3 regions of the Erwinia sp. BNK-24-b genome follow, and region 3 is predicted to be linked to each of the others. Evidence: predicted binding sites of a transcription regulator. Region 3 holds the regulator's gene; each other region holds the start of a gene.
What was found. The regulator PhoB, encoded in region 3, activates phosphate uptake and scavenging genes when phosphate is short. The targets are predictions, from matches to a motif close to CTGTCATAAAACTGNCNNAT.
Positions count from the first base shown of each region.

Region 1: a site for PhoB is predicted at 3,810-3,829, ahead of pitA (inorganic phosphate transporter PitA). Genes of this name have one in related genera too.
Region 2: a site for PhoB is predicted at 2,142-2,161, ahead of phoA (alkaline phosphatase). Genes of this name have one in related genera too.

Region 1 is NZ_CP179901.1:112,843-118,914, forward strand. Features, by position in the region: gene prlC (oligopeptidase A) at 1-53, shown strand, start outside; gene rsmJ (16S rRNA (guanine(1516)-N(2))-methyltransferase RsmJ) at 50-811, shown strand; gene uspA (universal stress protein UspA) at 887-1,324, opposite strand; gene uspB (universal stress protein UspB) at 1,703-2,038, shown strand; gene pitA (inorganic phosphate transporter PitA) at 2,146-3,648, opposite strand; gene ACMGGR_RS00555 (NAD(P)/FAD-dependent oxidoreductase) at 3,892-5,073, shown strand; gene ACMGGR_RS00560 (autotransporter outer membrane beta-barrel domain-containing protein) at 5,683-6,072, shown strand, end outside.
Region 2 is NZ_CP179901.1:1,736,466-1,742,537, forward strand. Features, by position in the region: gene ACMGGR_RS07700 (hypothetical protein) at 1-1,123, shown strand, start outside; tRNA gene ACMGGR_RS07705 (tRNA-Ser) at 1,901-1,988, opposite strand; gene phoA (alkaline phosphatase) at 2,233-3,636, shown strand; tRNA gene ACMGGR_RS07715 (tRNA-Ser) at 4,553-4,640, opposite strand; gene ACMGGR_RS07720 (peptide MFS transporter) at 4,860-6,072, shown strand, end outside.
Region 3 is NZ_CP179901.1:3,532,408-3,538,479, reverse strand. Features, by position in the region: gene ACMGGR_RS16215 (SbcC/MukB-like Walker B domain-containing protein) at 1-2,682, opposite strand, end outside; gene sbcD (exonuclease subunit SbcD) at 2,679-3,896, opposite strand; gene phoB (phosphate response regulator transcription factor PhoB) at 4,095-4,784, shown strand; gene phoR (phosphate regulon sensor histidine kinase PhoR) at 4,808-6,072, shown strand, end outside.

The DNA.
Region 1 (6,072 bases), 1.4 Mb from region 3:
GCCGCGAGCCGCAGCTGGACGCGATGCTGGCCCATTATGGCATCGCCGAGTGAAGATTTGCCTGATTGACGAAACGGGCGCCGGAGACGGCGCCTTATCCGTTTTAGCCGATCGCTGGCAGCTGGAGCACGACGAGCAGGCCACGATGGCGCTGGCGCTGACCGCAACCCATCTGGAGCTGCGCAAGCGTGATGAGCCAAAGCTGGGCGGCATCTTTGTCGATTTTGTTGAGGGTGCCATGGCGCACCGCCGCCGCTTTGGCGGTGGACGTGGCGAAGCGGTAGCAAAAGCGGTAGGCATTAAGGGAAGCTATCTGCCGGTAGTGACCGACGCGACGGCAGGGCTGGGACGAGACGCCTTTGTGCTGGCCTCGCTCGGCTGTCGCGTACAGATGCTGGAGCGGCATCCTGTCGTTGCGGCGCTGCTGGACGACGGTCTGCAACGCGGCTACCGCAATGCCGAAATCGGCGGCTGGCTGCAGGAACGTTTAACGCTGGTGCATGCTTCCAGTCTGGAAGCGCTGGCGGCAAGCAGTGAAAAGCCTGACGTGGTCTATCTGGATCCCATGTACCCACATAAGCAAAAAAGCGCGCTGGTTAAAAAAGAGATGCGTGTCTTTCAGACGCTGGTGGGTGCGGATAATGATGCCGACGGGCTACTGGAACCTGCAAGACGACTGGCGAAAAAGCGGGTAGTGGTAAAACGCCCCGACTACGCGCCACCGTTAGCTGGGGTAGCCACACAGTCTGCGGTGGTAACCAAAAGCCATCGCTTCGATATTTATCCCCCGCTGGCTGACGCAGCACTTTAGCCACGGGGTACAAACCAACAAAAGCCGCTTTGTTCAGACTAAAGCGGCTTTTTTTATTGCCACACGCCGCTAAAATCAGCTTTCTTCTTCATCACGCAGCGGCACAATCAGCATATCGATATGCACGGTGTTGATCAGCTGGCGCGCGGAAGACATCAGCTTGCTCCAGAAATCCTGATGATGGCCGCATACCACTAAATCAACATCATAGCGCTTGATGGCATCAACCAGCACCTGGCCCAGATCGCCGCTGCCGCTGAGCGTTTCTGAAATAGGGTAGCCTGCGCTGTTGGAGATATCCGCCAGCGCGGTGTGGGTTTCTTCGGAAATACGCTTCTGCATATCGCCCAGGTTTACATCAATCAAACCGGTGTAGAGATCCGAATAATTAACATCCACATGGATCAGCGAAACTTTGGCATCGTAAGGACGAGCCATCGAAACCGCTTTCGCGACCAGCAGTTTACTTTCTGGCGAAAGATCGACAGCAATCAGAATGTGTTTGTAAGACATAACGCTCTCCTTGTTCGGTACGGCCGCATATATGCAGGCGGTCTGGCATCATAACACATTGAATTAGTGCGATGTGGCAGGGTTCTGAGCGCCTGGAACCGCGCATTTTTTATCTCTTAAGTATAGCGTTAATTGTTAACAAATCCCGGTTTGCCCTTTCTGTTTGCGAGCGGGATCAAAAGGAATTTCCTCTCTTTTTTATTCTGGTCGCAAACAGCGCTGGCAAAAATTTCATCTCATCTCCTAAACTGAAGAAGACAATAAAAATACAGAACAGCTACGCTGCTGTTACAACAATTCAAACTTAGGGTGGGCGAAGCGAAAACGAGCAGCGTTGATTGTCGTGGCTGCGGATAAAGCATCGCCGTGGAGGAGATCATGATTAGCACCATCGCACTTTTTTGGGCTCTTTGTGTGGTTTGTCTGGTTAATATGGCGCGTTACTTCTCTTCTTTGCGCGCGCTGCTGGTGGTGCTGCGAGGCTGCGATCCTTTGCTTTATCAGTATGTTGATGGGGCCGGGTTTTTTACTTCTCATGGCCAGCCGGGTAAACAGGTGCGGCTGGTGCGCTATATCTGGCTACAACGCTATCGCGATCATCACGACGAAGAGTTTATCCGCCGCTGCGAGCGGGTTCGCGGGCAGTTTATCCTGACCAGCGCGCTGTGCGGTCTGGTCTTTATCAGCCTTATTGGGCTATTTATCTGGCATTGAAGAGCCTGTCCGGGCTATTTATCAGGCATAAAACGGTCTGGGCTACTGGCGTTAAGGCATAAAAAAAGGCGGGGAAAATTCCCCGCCTTGTTGTTCCTGCTGATGAATCAGGGAACCAGCTTCAGCGCTAACCAGTAAAGGCAGCCCGACAGCACGATCGATACAGGTAACGTAAATACCCAGGCTAACAGGATATTTTTAATCGTCTTACCCTGAACGCCGCCGCCGTCGACCAGCATGGTGCCGGCCACGGAAGAGGAGAGAACGTGGGTCGTTGAAACGGGCATGCCGGTATAGCTGGCCACGCCGATAGAAACGGCAGCGGTCATCTGTGCAGCCATTCCCTGCGCATAGGTCATGCCTTTCTTACCGATTTTTTCACCGATAGTGGTGGCGACACGGCGCCAGCCAACCATCGTACCCAGCGACAGCGCAAGCGCTACGGCAACGATAATCCACACAGGGGCGTACTCAACGGTATTCAGCATATCGTCTTTCAGCTTGCCAAGAAAACGGCGGTCTTCGGCAGTGGTGCTCTGTAACTTAGCCGTTTTATCGGCGGTATCAGAGACACACATCAGCAGACGACGCAGCTGGCTGCGTTGCTCAACGTTTAACGCGTCGTAGCTTTGCAGATTACTCAGCAGGCCTTGAGCACGTTGAATAGCCGGCATCGCGCGGGCGGCATCGCAGTGAAACTCATGCGGAGCGCCCGGATTTTCCTGCGGTGCGGGTACAACAGGCGGAGCCATCTGCACAATCTGGGTCAGCGAATCAGCATGCTGCTGATAATACTGTTCCAGATGGTTTACCGCATCGCGGGTACGCGTAATGTCATAGCCCGACGAATTCATATTGACCACAAAGCCCGCCGGCGCCACGCCAATCAGCACCAGCATGATCAGGCCAATGCCTTTCTGTCCGTCGTTAGCACCGTGAGAATAGCTCACGCCGATAGCCGAGACGATCAGCGCGGTGCGCGTCCAGAACGGCGGCTTTTTCTTGCCGTCGATCTTCTCGCGTTCCGCTGGCGTCATATGAATACGGCGGCGTTTCTTACTGCCGCTCCAGTAGCGACGCAGAATAAACACCAGGCTACCGGCCAGTACCAGGCCGACAATCGGCGAGATAACCAGCGACATAAAGATGCCGATCATTTTCGGGATATTCAGCGCGTCCACTACCGAAGTGCCGGTAAGCAGCGCGTTGGTCAGGCCAATGCCGATGATGGCCCCGATGAGGGTATGAGAGCTGGAGGCAGGCAGGCCAAAATACCAGGTGCCCAGATTCCAGATGATAGCAGCCAGCAGCATGGAAAAGACCATGGCCAGTCCGTGAGCCGATCCTACATTAAGCAGTAAATCGGTGGGTAGCAGATGAACGATAGCGTAAGCAACGCTTAGCCCGCCCAGCAGTACGCCAAAGAAGTTAAATACGCCGGCCATCACTACCGCCAGTTGCGATCGCATAGCTCGCGTATAAATTACAGTAGCCACCGCATTTGCCGTGTCGTGGAAGCCGTTGATAGCTTCGTAAAACAAAACAAAAAGCAGGGCAAGGACGAGTAACAGGCCGGTATGGTAATCAAGACCAGCAAACAGATGTAGCATAAGCGTTACGCCATTTTGGAGGACATGAACGCGGCGCATTATCAGCGAGAAACCGCGCCTGGGGAAAGTGAAATATAGACTTTTTTTGACATTAATACGTTAACAGAAGCAAATAATGGTCCTGAGTTGTATGAAAATCATACGTTTACCGCTATGGGCTAAGATGACGCTTTTATGACGCTGGCGATAAGCGACCCATCTCATTACAATCACCGTTTTTTGCGCAGCAGGTCGGAGCGGATTGTGGAAAAGTTTGACGTTATCGTTATTGGCGCAGGTGCGGCTGGCCTGTTCTGTGCCGCACAGGCAGGGCAGCGCGGCAAACGCGTGCTGGTGCTGGATAACGGCAAAAAAGCGGGACGCAAAATATTGATGTCGGGCGGCGGCCGCTGCAATTTTACTAACCTTTATACCGAGCCTGCGGCTTATCTGTCGCAAAATCCCCATTTCTGTAAGTCTGCGCTGGCACGCTATACGCAGTGGGATTTTATCGATCTGGTGAATCGGCACGATATCGCCTGGCACGAAAAGACGCTGGGCCAGCTATTTTGCGACGATTCCGCTCAGCAAATTGTGGATCTACTGCTTAAAGAGTGCGAAGCAGGTCAGGTGACGTTAAGACTGCGTAGCGAAGTAGTAAAGGTAACGCGCGAAGAACATTACACGCTGGAGCTGAACGGCAGCGTGGTACAGGCGGAAAAGCTGGTCATCGCTTCCGGCGGTCTTTCTATGCCCGGTTTGGGCGCGTCACCCTTTGGTTACAAACTTGCCGAACAGTTTGGCCTGAAGGTTTTTCCAACGCGCGCGGGCCTGGTGCCTTTTACGCTGCATAAGCCGCTGCTTGAGCAGCTGCAAATGCTTTCCGGCGTGGCGGTGCCTTCCGTAATGACTGCGGAAGACGGGACGGTATTTAAAGAAGCCTTGTTATTTACCCATCGCGGCCTCTCCGGTCCCGCGGTATTACAGCTTTCCAGCTATTGGCAGCCGGGCGAGTTCGTGACGGTCAATCTTTCACCTGAACGCGACCTTGATGCTTTTATCAGTGAAGAACGCGAAGCCCATCCTAATCAAAGCCTGAAAAACACGCTGGCAAAAGTGTTGCCGCGCCGTCTGGTAGAATGTTTACAGCTGTTGGGCAGCGTGCCGGAATGCACGCTTAAGCAGTTAAACAGCCGCCAGCAAAGCGAACTGACCCAGACGTTGCACAGCTGGCGCGTGCAGCCCAACGGTACGGAAGGTTACCGCACGGCGGAAGTTACGCTTGGCGGGGTTGATACCAGCGCACTCTCCTCTAAAACAATGGAAGCACGCGATGTGCCGGGCCTCTATTTTATTGGCGAAGTGGTGGACGTGACCGGCTGGCTGGGCGGCTATAATTTCCAGTGGGCCTGGAGCTCTGCCTGGGCCTGCGCGCAGGCGCTGTAGGGCAAACGGGATCTTCACTGACGAAGATCTTGTTTTATAGCACCCGTTATAATAGAAAGGCTAACGCAGACGGATTCCTTACTGGAAATAACGGGCCTGCATTGTAGGTAATAAGGAGTTGTAAAATTCCTTAATTAGCGACGCATTGTCTTTTCGCTTCGCAGCTTTAATTGGCTTTTTCATTAATGTTGTTTTTTAAATTATTGTTTTTATAAATATAAAAAAGAAGATTAATGGTCATGTTTTCGCTTCTCTTCTTATGGCTATTTATGGAATGAACCCCCGATTTTCCCGTTGGCGGTTAGCTGTTTTAATAACGCAATTGACTTATATCGACGATTAACACACTCTTTTTGCTGAGGCTATTTTATCGCGGCGCTTAAAAAACGCTTCTTCTTATGCGCCCATTCAATTAATATTGTTGCGCCAGGAAGGCCAGAATTAAAGGATGGGAAGCGGTGTTGCCCGTTTTATTCTCATTACGCTGTCAATTCAAAATAAACGCTTCGGATAGCGTATCGCACAACGTTTCCCCGGAACGCCTCCTCGCATTAAAACAGCAGCCAACCCCTTAATCGTTTTAAAACCATATTAATGAAAGGATGCACTATGGTTATGAAATCACGGCCTTTTGCGCTCGGTTTGCTCACGCTGACGCTCTCCCCACTCTCTGTTTTTGCCGCATGGGTAGTGACGGATGGTTCCACTTTACAGGTAACCTCAGGCTATGACTCTACGGACATCAGTGACGTACCGTTACAGGCTTCCGGACAAAACAGCCGGTTAGTTACCGACAGCGGACTGGCGTTCAGCATGTCAGGTGTTGCGACAAGCGTTGCTAAAATTATCGACCAGGGCAGTCTGAAGTTGAATAAGGCAACTTTATCCTTCACGGGAATTGACGGACAGGTCATTTCGGTTAACAACGCCACGATAGATATTATTGGAAGCACGCTTTCCATATCCGGGAAGCGCAACTTTGCTATTAACGCAAAAAAT
Region 2 (6,072 bases), 1.8 Mb from region 3:
GAATTTTGGCGATCTGTCGCAGAAAAGTAATGCCGTCCAGAATAGCGGGGACGCGACTAACGCACAGAGTTCCGGCAGCGAGCTTAATCAGCAGACCACGCAGTTGCTGAACGAAGTGCTAAAGATAATTATGCAGATGCTACAGCAGTTCAACGGCGGCAGCGACAGCGATACTAAAGGTTCCGGTTCGCCATCGACTACCAGCGGCAACGGTTCCGGCTCGCCGGCAACCAGCAGCAATACCAATGGTTCCGCTTTGCCGGCAACTGATAGCGATATCAACGCTTCTGGCTCGTTAGCAACCGGCAGCGGTGGCGAAGCCTCTGCCGGGAATACTGACGAAGCGTTGCCTTCTTATCAGGAAGCGACGGCCAGTCCGCCATCTTACCAGGCGGCGACGGCTAACCCGCCTTCTTACCAGGATGCCACCGCTTCTGCTCAGCCGGAAGCCGCAGCAGCAACAGGCGCAGCGGATGCTGATGCAGCGACGGCCGGAAACACGAAAACGGCTGCCACATCGGCGGAAAGCACCGCTTCTGCCTCTTCAGCCAGCGCAACAGCGGCTTCCGATCAGGTTACAGGCAGCGGGCCACGCTCTTTTGATATTACTAACGCCGAGGATCACGATATAACCCTTGGCATGTTTGATAAGGATAATAAGCAGGTGGCCTCCATGACGCTGAAGCCGGGCGAGAAGGGCACCATGAATTATCAAAACGACTTCACGGGCGTGATTAAGCAGGCTGATGCGGATGGGAAGTTTCAGGACAGTGCCAGTCGCCTGGAATTTTATAACGGCTTCATTAATACCAGCGATATCGACGGGCGAAACGCGGCTATCAGCGCTACCGACCATAACGGATTTAATATCGGTGATAACAAAAGCATTGCTGACGGCGCGCCAGACAATATCGTTTCAACCGACTCAGCCGGAGACAAGACTATTGCAGGCTGGTATGACGGTTCAACCGATACCATGAAAGCTGGCGGAGAATATATGGAAAATCAGCTGGGAACCGGTGACACCTATATTCATCCAAACGACGACCAGCTCGGCCAGGGGAATAACCCTATGCGCCATACCGATGCGACTAAGGTCGATGTGACCTTCAGTAAGGCATAAAGCTGCCTGTCGAACCCGGTCAAGGCTTCTCACCCTTCCTTGTGGGGAACATGCATAAAAAAAGCCTGAACGTGAGTTCAGGCTCAGACTGTTAACAAACTTACTCAGCTCGTGCTTTCCGGCATTTTAACAGCAACACCGTAGCTTTCTGGCAGCGGAGGCCAACCGGATAAGCGGACCGTTTTGGCGCATGGACGCGCCAAACGAGCCTCCATGGATGGATTCACGGCGTGTCCGTGTTCCGGTTGACCTCTGCTGCTGTTCTCCGGGCTGAACGCGACCTGACGTTTAAGAGTCTGTTAACGCCCTCAGTCCCAACTGACTAAAGTCAGTTGTCGAACCCGGTCAAGGCTTCTCACCCTTCCTCGTGGGGAATATGCATAAAAAAGCCTGAACGTGAGTTCAGGCTCTTCTTTAAATATGGCGGTGAGGAAGGGATAGACTCGCTTTGCTCGCCCCGCGGGCAGTTCGTTCGCGAGCGCCCGAACTGTCCAACTGACTAAAGTCAGTTGTCGAACCCGGTCAAGGCTTCTCACCCTTCCTCGTGGGGAACATGCATAAAAAAAGCCTGAACGTGAGTTCAGGCTCTTCTTTAAATATGGCGGTGAGGAAGGGATAGACTCGCTTTGCTCGCCCTGCGGGCAGTTCGTTCGCAAGCGCCCGAACTGTCCAACTGACTAAAGTCAGTTGTCGAACCCGGTCAAGGCCTCTCACCCTTCCTCGTGGGGAATATGCATAAAAAAAGCCTGAACGTGAGTTCAGGCTCTTCTTTAAATATGGCGGTGAGGAAGGGATTCGAACCCTTGATACGTTGCCGTATACACACTTTCCAGGCGTGCTCCTTCAGCCACTCGGACACCTCACCAAATTTTTATCCATCACCCTCTCGGGCGACGGGGCGCTACTATAGGGAGTCCGGCGTTAAGGGTCAAGAAGATTTTTTCCTTTTTATTCTGGCAGGTTAAGCGGTGAACAGCATGCGCTGCCTTTCTGCTGGCGCAGCCGAAGCCTGTCACCCTTATGACACTTTCCTGACACAAAATCGTCATGGTTGTATCGCAGACTAAGCTCCTGAAATTTTTAGCAACGTTTGCTCATGGAGTTATGCAATGAAGAAAAGCCTGTTTACTTTTTCCTTTGCCGCCACGCTGTTATCAACCGCGCTTTGCGCGCAGGCCGCAGATTATAATCGCGCCGCGCAGGGCGACATCACACAGCCCGGCGGCGCTCGCCGGTTGCAGCAAGATCAGACAGAAGCGCTAAAAGCTTCGCTAAACAGCAACAAAGCAAAAAATGTCATCCTGCTGATTGGCGACGGTATGGGCGATTCCGAAATCACTGCCGCGCGTAACTATGCTGAGGGTGCGGGCGGTTTTTTTAAAGGGATCGACGCGCTGCCGTTGACCGGTCAGTACACGCATTATTCGCTGGATAAAAAGACGCATAAGCCGGATTACGTCACCGATTCTGCGGCATCGGCCACCGCATGGAGCACCGGTGTAAAATCCTATAACGGCGCGATTGGCGTGGACGTAAACGGCAAAGATCACCAGACGATCATGGAGATCGCAAAGGCCGCAGGAAAAGCGACCGGCAACGTCTCTACCGCAGAACTGGAAGATGCTACGCCAGCAGCGCAGATTGCGCACGTGACCTCCCGTAAGTGTTACGGCCCGGAAAAAACCAGCGAAACCTGCGCGGGCAACGCGCTGGAAAAAGGCGGCAAAGGATCCATTGCCGAGCAGCTGTTAAACGCCCGCGTTGACGTAACCTTGGGCGGCGGTGGCAAAACCTTTGCTGAAACGGCCAAAGCAGGCGAATGGCAGGGTAAACCACTAAACGAACAGGCTAAAATTCGCGGTTATCAGCTGGTAAGTAATCTTGAAGGGATGAATGCGCTAACGGAGGCTTCACAGGATAAGCCGGTACTTGGTTTGTTTGCCGACGGTAATATGCCGGTGCGCTGGAAAGGGCCAAAAGCGACCTATCACGGTAACCTTGAGGGCAAACCGGTCAGCTGCGAAGTTAACGGCGAGCGTCAGGCTTCTACGCCAACGCTGGCCCAGATGACCGATAAAGCTATCCAGCTATTAAGCAAAAACCAGAACGGTTTCTTTTTGCAGGTGGAAGGCGCGTCGATTGATAAACAGGATCACGTAGCGAATCCATGCGGCCAGATTGGCGAAACGGTCGATCTGGATGAAGCCGTCCAGAAAGCGCTGGCGTTTGCGCATAAAGATGGCAATACCCTGGTCATCGTTACCGCCGACCATGCGCACTCCAGCCAGATTATCGCCAACGACAGCAAAGCGCCTGGCCTGACGCAAACGTTGCAAACGAAAGAGGGCGGGCTGATGACTATCAGCTACGGCAACTCGGAAGAGGAATCGCAGGGACACACCGGCACGCAGCTGCGTATTGCGGCTTATGGCCCGCATGCAGCGAACGTCGTGGGATTAACGGATCAGACGGATCTGTTTTATACCATGAAGGCGGCGATGGAAATTAAATAAGCGGAAGGAAAAAAGCCTGAACGCGAGTTCAGGCTCAGACTGTTAACAAACTTACTCAGCTCGTGCTTTCCGGCATTTTAACAGCAACACCGTAGCTTTCTGGCAGCGGAGGCCAACCGGATAAGCGGACCGTTTTGGCGCATGGACGCGCCAAACGAGCCTCCATGGATGGATTCACGGCGTGTCCGTGTTCCGGTTGACCTCTGCTGCTGTTCACCGGGCTGAACGCGACCTGACGTTTAAGAGTCTGTTAACGCTCTCAGTCTGAACGTGAATTCGGGCTATCTTTGAAATATGACGGTGAGGAAGGGATAGACTTGCTTTACTCACCCTTCCTCGTGGGGAATATGCATAAAAAAAGCCTGAACGTGAGTTCAGGCTCAGACTGTTAACAAACTTACTCAGCTCGTGCTTTCCGGCATTTTTACAGCAACACAGTGCTTTCTGGCAGCGGAGGCCAACCGGATAAGCGGACCGTTTTGGCGCATGGACGCGCCAAACGAGCCTCCATGGATGGATTCACGGCGTGTCCGTGTTCCGGTTGACCTCTGCAGCTGTTCGCCGGGCTGAACGCGACCTGACGTTTAAGAGTCTGTTAACGCCCTCAGTCTGAACGTAAATCTGGGCTATCTTTGAAATATGACGGTGAGGAAGGGATAGAATCGCTTTACTCACCCTTCCTCGTGAGGAACATGCATAAAAAAAGCCTGAACGTGAGTTCAGGCTCTTCTTTAAATATGGCGGTGAGGAAGGGATAGACTCGCTTTGCTCGCCCTGCGGGCAGTTCGTTCGCGAGCGCCCGAACTGTCCAACTGACTAAAGTCAGTTGTCGAACCCGGTCAAGGCTTCTCACCCTTCCTCGTGAGGAATATGCATAAAAAAAGCCTGAACGCGAGTTCAGGCTCTTCTTTAAATATGGCGGTGAGGAAGGGATTCGAACCCTTGATACGTTGCCGTATACACACTTTCCAGGCGTGCTCCTTCAGCCACTCGGACACCTCACCATATTGTTGTTGCAACCTCGTTGCTAACGGCCGCTAATGTAGGGAAAAGCACTGCGCCGGTCAACTCTCTTTCTGCATTTTTCCGTTCGTTCACTCACTTTTACAGCGGTTTGCTGCTTAAAACGTCAAAAAAACGTTTAACTTATTGGTAACAACACATTCTGCGGCGCAATGTGCATAATGATCTGCTTCATCAGCCAGTAAATCGTGAGGCCAGTAGTGAATCAGATTGACAGCAGAAGCGCTGAACCGGACGGAACCCGCGCGCTCTTTTTTATCCAGATTTTTTCCACGCTCGGCTTTGCCGTGCTTTATTCCTCGCTGGTGCTTTACGCCACTAAAAAACTGGGCTTCAGCGAAACGCAGGCCAACACCATGATGGGCGTCTTTGGCGCATTTAACTATGGCCTGCACCTGTTTGGCGGCTACCTCGGCGGACGCTTCCTCAGCAACCGCAATCTGTTTGTGCTGGGGATGGTCCTACAGGTGATCGGCTGCTGGGTGCTCTCCGGACAGCAGGCGGAAGGGCTTTACTGGGGGCTGGCGATGTTCCTGACCGGCAGCGGGCTGAACGTTACCTGCATCAACATGATGCTGACGCAGCGTTTTGCGCCGGAAGACAGCCGCCGCGAAAGCGCCTTTCTCTGGAACTACGCCGGAATGAACCTGGGCTTTTTTATAGGTTTTACCGGCGCGGGCTACTTCCAGCTTCAGGAACATTATCAGGCACTGTTCCTGTTTGCGACGCTGGGAAATGCTGTCGCTATCGTCGTTTCTCTTCTGCGCTGGAAAACGCTGGCCGATCTTGATACGCCGCTGCTCCACGTCAGCGGTAGCCAGCTGCGGCTGCGCATGCTGGCGGGGCTCATTATTCTGGCCGTGCTGGTGCCGGTTTTACGCATCTTGCTGACGCATGCCGGCTTTACCGGCACTTTTGTGCTGGCACTCGGTGCGGTAATTTTTCTGCTTCTGGCCGTGCTTACCTTGCGCCATCGCCCACGCGAAGAGCAGCGCAAAATGACTGCTTATCTGCTCCTGGCCCTCAGTTCGCTGATCTTCTGGACGCTGTATCAGCTGGCACCGATGGGGCTGATGCTGTTTACCGAACACAACATCATGCTGGACGTCTGGGGTATCCGTATTGCGCCGCAGTGGGTACAGAATATCAACACGCTGGTTATTGTGTTTGGCGGGCCGCTGCTGGCTATTGGATTCCGCAACCTGCGCGAACGCGGCTGGCGCGTTGATATTCCTTTGCAGTTTGCCGCTTCGCTGTTCTGCATCGGACTGGGCATGCTGGTCCTGCCGATTGGCATTATGCTGGCGGGCCAGGACGGCATGGTGGCGTTTAAATGGATCGTTATCAGCTACGTCCTGCAAAGCATTGCGGAACTGCTGATTTCGCCCGTCGGTTACGCGATGATCGGCAGGC
Region 3 (6,072 bases):
CTGACAGCGTTCAGTATGCTGCTGCGACAGCGTACGAAGCTGCTGCATAACCTCGGCTATCACCTTATCGCCAAATAGTTCCCGGCGCTGTTGGCGTAAAGCGGCCAGCTCTTGTTGCCCACTCTGGCTACGTTTTTCCAGCTCGGTTACCTGCTCCTGCTCGCGGTTGATTTCCGCCAGCAGCGCCTGCTGCTGCGTTGTCAGAGCGGTCAGTTGAGAAGCCAGCTCCGTCAACGTTTGCGCGCGCCTGTTCCACTCTTGCCACTCCTGCTGACGAGCGCCAAGCCAGCTTTCGACCCTTTCCGGCTCTGGCGGCACCAGTGCCACCGCAGCCAGCGAGGCGCGTAAGGCTTCGTGCTGCTGCGTTACGCTTTGCTGCTGCGTCGCCAGCGCTTTTTCCTGATCTTCCAGCGCGTTAGTGTAAGTAAGCAGTTGCTGACCGGTCAGCTTTTGCTGTTGCTGGATATCGTTAAGCTCGTTTTGCTGGACGGCCAGTTTTTCCTTCTGCTGCTGAAGCAGACGGGCGCTTTGCTGTAGGCTCAGCAGCCGTGCCTGGAAGTCGTCTTCCTGCTTTTCCTGAGCAGTCAGCCAGGCGGCGGTTTGCGTGGTCTCATCAGGCGTGAAGGTAAGATTCAGGGCCTGCACTATCGTTTGCCACTGGTCGCGTAAACGGGCGGCTTCGTTTTCGTTTTCCGCCTGTTCCTGCTGTAGTTTTCCCGACTGTAGCTCGAGGTTTTTGACCTGTTCGCGCCTGGCCGTACCGCGATCTTTCAGCATCTCCACTTCGTTTTTTAATACTGCAAGACGCTGCTGATTTTCTGACGGTTTTAGCGCCTGGTATGCCGCCACGGCAGGATGCTGGCAGGAGCCGCACAGCGGGCAGGGCTGCTCAGGCTCCAGCAGGGCGCGGTGCTGCTCCAGGTCGGCAATGCGCTGTTCCAGCTCGCAGCGTTTTTCCAGATCCTGCAAATGCTGCTGTTTTTCCTTCCAGCCCGTGCGCAGGTTTTGCAGTTCGAGCTGCGCCTGCTGAAGCTGTTGTTGCAGCGCCTGCTGGCTGGCCTGCTGTTTCTGCATGCGCTGCATCAGCGGCTGCCACTGCGATGCAATCAGCGCCAGGCTCTGCCGCTGCGGCCGCTGCTGATGAAGAGCGGCCAGCGAGGCCTGAAGCTGCTCTTCTGAATGCTGTTGCTGTTGATGAGCAAGCGCCGCCTGCGCTTCGGTTACGCGCAGTCGCGTTTCTTCAAGCTGTAGCTGCTTTGGTTTGGCCTGCTGCTCTGCCTGAGCAAGCTGCGTTCGTAGCTGTTCTGTTGCCTGCTGCTGTTCAAGCTTGCGCTGACGAAGTGCCGCCAGCGCCTGTTCGCTCTGCTGCTGCTGTTCAAAGCGCGCGCGCCACAGCGGCAGTGATTCGCCCCAGCGTGCAAGTTGGTCGTGCTGCTGCTGCCAGCGTTGATGTTCCTGCTGCTGCGCGGTTTTTTCCGTCTGCTCGCGCTGCGTTTGCTCAAGCGCCTGACGCCGCTGCGCAAGAAAAAGTTGGTGATCGCTTACTTCTTTCTGTAGCTGCTGATTCTGCTGCGTCAGCGTGACGATGCTGTTATCCAGCGGCTGCAACCTGTCCGCTATTAAGGCTTCCTGCTGCTGACGATCGGCTTCGTGCTGGAGCCGGGCGGCTTCGGCCGTTTTTAGTTGCCCGTCAAGTGCTGCAAGCTGCTCGCCGAGCTGTTGCTGTTGTTGTTCAATTTGCTGCTGCTGTTCGTTAAGGCGCTGCCTGTCCTGCTGCTGCTGGTTACGCAGGAGCCATTGCGGACGTAGCTTCTCGGCCGGCTCTGCTCGTGCCAGCAGGTTGAGCTGCGGCATTGCATCTTGCCAGGCCGTTTTCGCCTGCTCGTGCTCCGCTTCCGCCGCTTTTTGGGCGTGTCCCACCGCCTGATACTGCTGGTACCACTGCAGCAGCGACTGCTGGTGCTGATGCTGAGAAGTAAGCGCCTGCTCCTCTGCCAACAGCTGTTCAGACTGGGTGGTAAGCTGCTGAACTTGTTCCTCATCCAGCAGGGCCATCGCGCCAGCCTGCGCCCGTAGCGTCTCCAGCGCGGTTCTGGCGTTTTTGTGCCGCTCAAACACGCTGGCGGAAAGACGACCGTAAATTTCCGTGCCGGTCAGTTCTTCCAGCAGTTCCGCACGGCTGTTGGCATCGGCGTTAAGAAAAGCGGCAAACTGACCTTGCGAAAGCATCATCGATTTGGTGAAGCGATCAAAGTCCAGGCCGGTCAGCTCGGTAAGCATCTCCAGCTTGTCTTTTACTTTATCCGCGACGATTTTATTGTCTTCACAGCGCGCCAGCTCTACGCGCGGCGCCTGCAGGTTGCCATCCACCGCGCCTCGCGCCCGGTTCTGGCTCCAGAATGCGCGCCAGGCGACGCCTTTCACCTCAAATTCGACTTCAGCCAGGCATTCGGAAGTATCGCGCGTCATTAAATCGTTTTGCGTCTGCGACAGCTTCCCCAGCCGCGACGTTTCGTGATAGAGCGCCAGGCAGATAGCGTCCAGCAGCGTGGTTTTACCCGCGCCGGTTGGCCCGGTAATGGCAAAGAGGCCGTTGCTGGCGAAAGGCTCGGCGGTGAAATCAATTTTCCATTCACCTTTTAGCGAGTTGAGGTTTTTAAACCGTAGCGTCAGGATTTTCATGGCTGCTCCTCATCAATCTCGGCCAGCGTCTGGCTGAACAGCAGCGTAGCGCGCGCAATGCGCTGCGGATCTTCTTCTTCTGAAGCCAGGCGGCGTTGAAACACTTCCTCCACGCTCAGCTCGCTCAGGGTCTCGTTATTCTGCCGGTTAATGATGCTGTCGCGCTGTTCGCGGCTGCGGCGCAGCAGCACAACTTCGACCGGCAGTTTTTCAGTCAGCTCCTGAATATGGCGCTGTAGGTCGTTTAGCCAGGTCTGCGAAACGATTTCGATATCCAGCCACACCTTCTGGCCCGTTTCCGGCGGCTGAATCGCTGCCAGCTGCCGTTCAATCTCCGCCAGCGAGCCTTTAATCATCTGCATCGGCTGAAAGAGCGGCACCGCCAGCGGCCTGACCTGGCTAAGCTGACCGTCGGCAAAATCGACCATGAAAACGCTTTTTTCACGGCCCAGCTCGTCAAAGCTGAGCGGAATGGGGGAGCCGCTGTAGCGGATATGGTCCGTATCGGCAATGCGCTGCGCACGATGAATATGACCGAGCGCGATATAGTCCGCTGGCGGAAAAGCCTGGGCGGGAAAAGCGTCCAGCGTGCCGATGTAGATGTCGCGCACCGCATCGCTTTTAGTCACGCCGACGGTGGTCAAATGGCCGGTCGCCACGATGGGCAGCGTGCCGTTCAGTTTCGCACGCATTTCTGTTGCGGCTGCGTAGCTGCGCTGATAGTGGTGGGTGATCGCTTCCAGCAGCGTCTGCTGCTTCTCTCGTCCCGACTGTCCCGCTTTGCTGAGCGTGATATCGCGCGGGCGTAAAAAAGGAATGGCGCAAAGCAGCGCGCCCGGCTGGCCGTCGCGACGATTCAGTACCAACACCTGGTCGGCAGGATCTTCGCTGGCGGCGGCAATCACGCGCGTATTCAGGCAGGCCAGCAGCTCGCGGGATTCATTCAGCATGGCTACCGAGTCGTGATTGCCCGCCAGAATAATCAGCTGGCAGCCGGTTTGCTGTAGCCTGACCACAAAGCGGTTATACAGCTCGCGCGCATAGCTGGGCGGCGAACCGGTATCGAAAACGTCGCCGGCCACGATAACGGCATCAACCTGATGCAGCTCAACCTGCGCGACCAGCCACGTCAGAAAAGCCTCGTGCTCCGGCGCACGGCTTTTGGTATAAAAAAACTGGCCCAGATGCCAGTCGGCGGTATGAATGAGTCGCATAGAATCCCTTCAGGATGGCAAAAGCGAAAGGCCGATTATAAACGCCTGGCTAAAAAACCTCAGCTACGCATTTCCATCCTGCTGAAAGTGTTATAAAACTGATGAATGGCTGAGGCTTTTTTCATAAAAGTGTCATAAATCTGACGCATAATGACGCCGCATATCCAGTGACATCCCGTCACAAACGCAGGAGCAATGATGGCTAAGCGCATTCTGGTAGTCGAAGATGAAGCCCCAATCCGTGAGATGTTGTGTTTTGTTCTGGAGCAAAACGACTATCAGCCAATAGAAGCGGAAGATTATGACAGCGCGATCAGCATGTTAATTGAGCCGTGGCCCGATCTGATCCTGCTGGACTGGATGTTGCCAGGCGGCACCGGTATTCAGTTTATCCGTCATTTAAAGCGCGAAGCCATGACCCGCGATATTCCGGTGATGATGCTGACGGCGCGCGGCGAAGAAGAGGATCGCGTGCGGGGCCTGGAAGTGGGGGCTGACGACTATATTATTAAACCTTTTTCACCTAAGGAACTGGTTGCCCGCATTAAAGCGGTGATGCGCCGGATTTCGCCAATGGCGGTGGAGGAGGTGATTGAGATCCAGGGCCTGAGCCTGGACCCGTCTTCGCACCGCGTGATGTCAGAAACGCAGCCACTGGAGATGGGGCCGACCGAATATAAGCTGCTGCACTTCTTTATGACCCACCCCGAGCGCGTCTACAGCCGCGAGCAGTTGCTTAATCATGTCTGGGGCACTAACGTTTACGTGGAAGATCGTACCGTTGATGTGCATATCCGCCGCCTGCGTAAAGCGCTTGAACTGACCGGGCACGATCGTATGGTGCAGACCGTTCGCGGTACGGGCTACCGTTTCTCCGCACGTTACTGATCGTCCCCACTGGAGTTTTCACCGTGCTGGAACGCCTCTCCTGGAAGAGATTGCTGCTTGAGCTGCTGCTCGCCTGTCTGCCAGCGCTGATTATCGGTCTGCTCACCGGCTATCTGCCGTGGCTGCTGCTGCTGGCCGTGCTGGCCGTGCTGGGCTGGCATTTTTCTAACCTGCTTCGTCTTTCCCACTGGCTCTGGATCGATCGCAGTATCACGCCGCCAGCGGGACGCGGCAGCTGGGAACCGCTCTTCTATGGTCTTTATCAGATGCAGGCGCGTAACCGTCGTCGTCGTCGCGAGCTGGGGCATCTGATTAAACGTTTTCGCAGCGGCGCAGAATCCCTGCCCGATGCGGTGGTGCTGACCACGGAAGAGGGCACCATCTTCTGGTGTAACGGCCTGGCGCAGCAGCTGTTGGGACTGCGCTGGCCGGAAGATAACGGACAGAATATTTTAAATCTGCTGCGCTATCCGGAATTTACTCACTACCTGCGCGATCGCGATTTTTCTCGCCCTTTAACCCTGGTGCTGAACAGCCATCGCCATCTGGAATTTCGGGTAATGCCCTACAGCGAAGGCCAGTGGCTGCTGGTATCGCGTGACGTCACGCAAATGCATCAGCTGGAAGGCGCACGCCGTAACTTCTTCGCCAACGTCAGCCACGAACTACGCACGCCGCTTACCGTGCTGCAGGGCTATCTGGAGATGATGAGCGATGCGGTGCTGGAAGGCCCTTCGCGGGACAAAGCGCTGCACACTATGCAGGAACAAACGCGCCGCATGGATGCGCTGGTTAAACAGCTGCTGACGCTTTCAAGGATTGAAGCGGCACCCGCGCTGGATTTGCAGGAAAAAGTGGATGTGCCGCTGATGCTGCGACTGTTACAGCGCGAGGCGGAGACGCTTAGCCAGGGGCGGCACGATATTCATTTCTCTTTCGATCCGCATCTGCGGGTCTTTGGTAATGATGAACAGCTGCGCAGCGCCATTTCCAATCTGGTTTACAACGCCGTTAACCATACGCCGGAAGGCACGCGCATTGATATCAGCTGGCAAAAAACGGCGCAGGGTGCGCTGTTTAAAGTGAAGGATAACGGGCCTGGTATTGCTGCGGAGCACATTCCTCGTCTGACCGAACGCTTCTACCGGGTTGATAAAGCCCGTTCCCGGCAGACCGGTGGCAGCGGGCTGGGGCTAGCCATCGTCAAGCACGCGCTTGGCCATCACAATACGCGGCTGGAGATCGCCAGCCAGCCGGGTAAAGAGACCAGTTTTAGCTTCTTACTGCC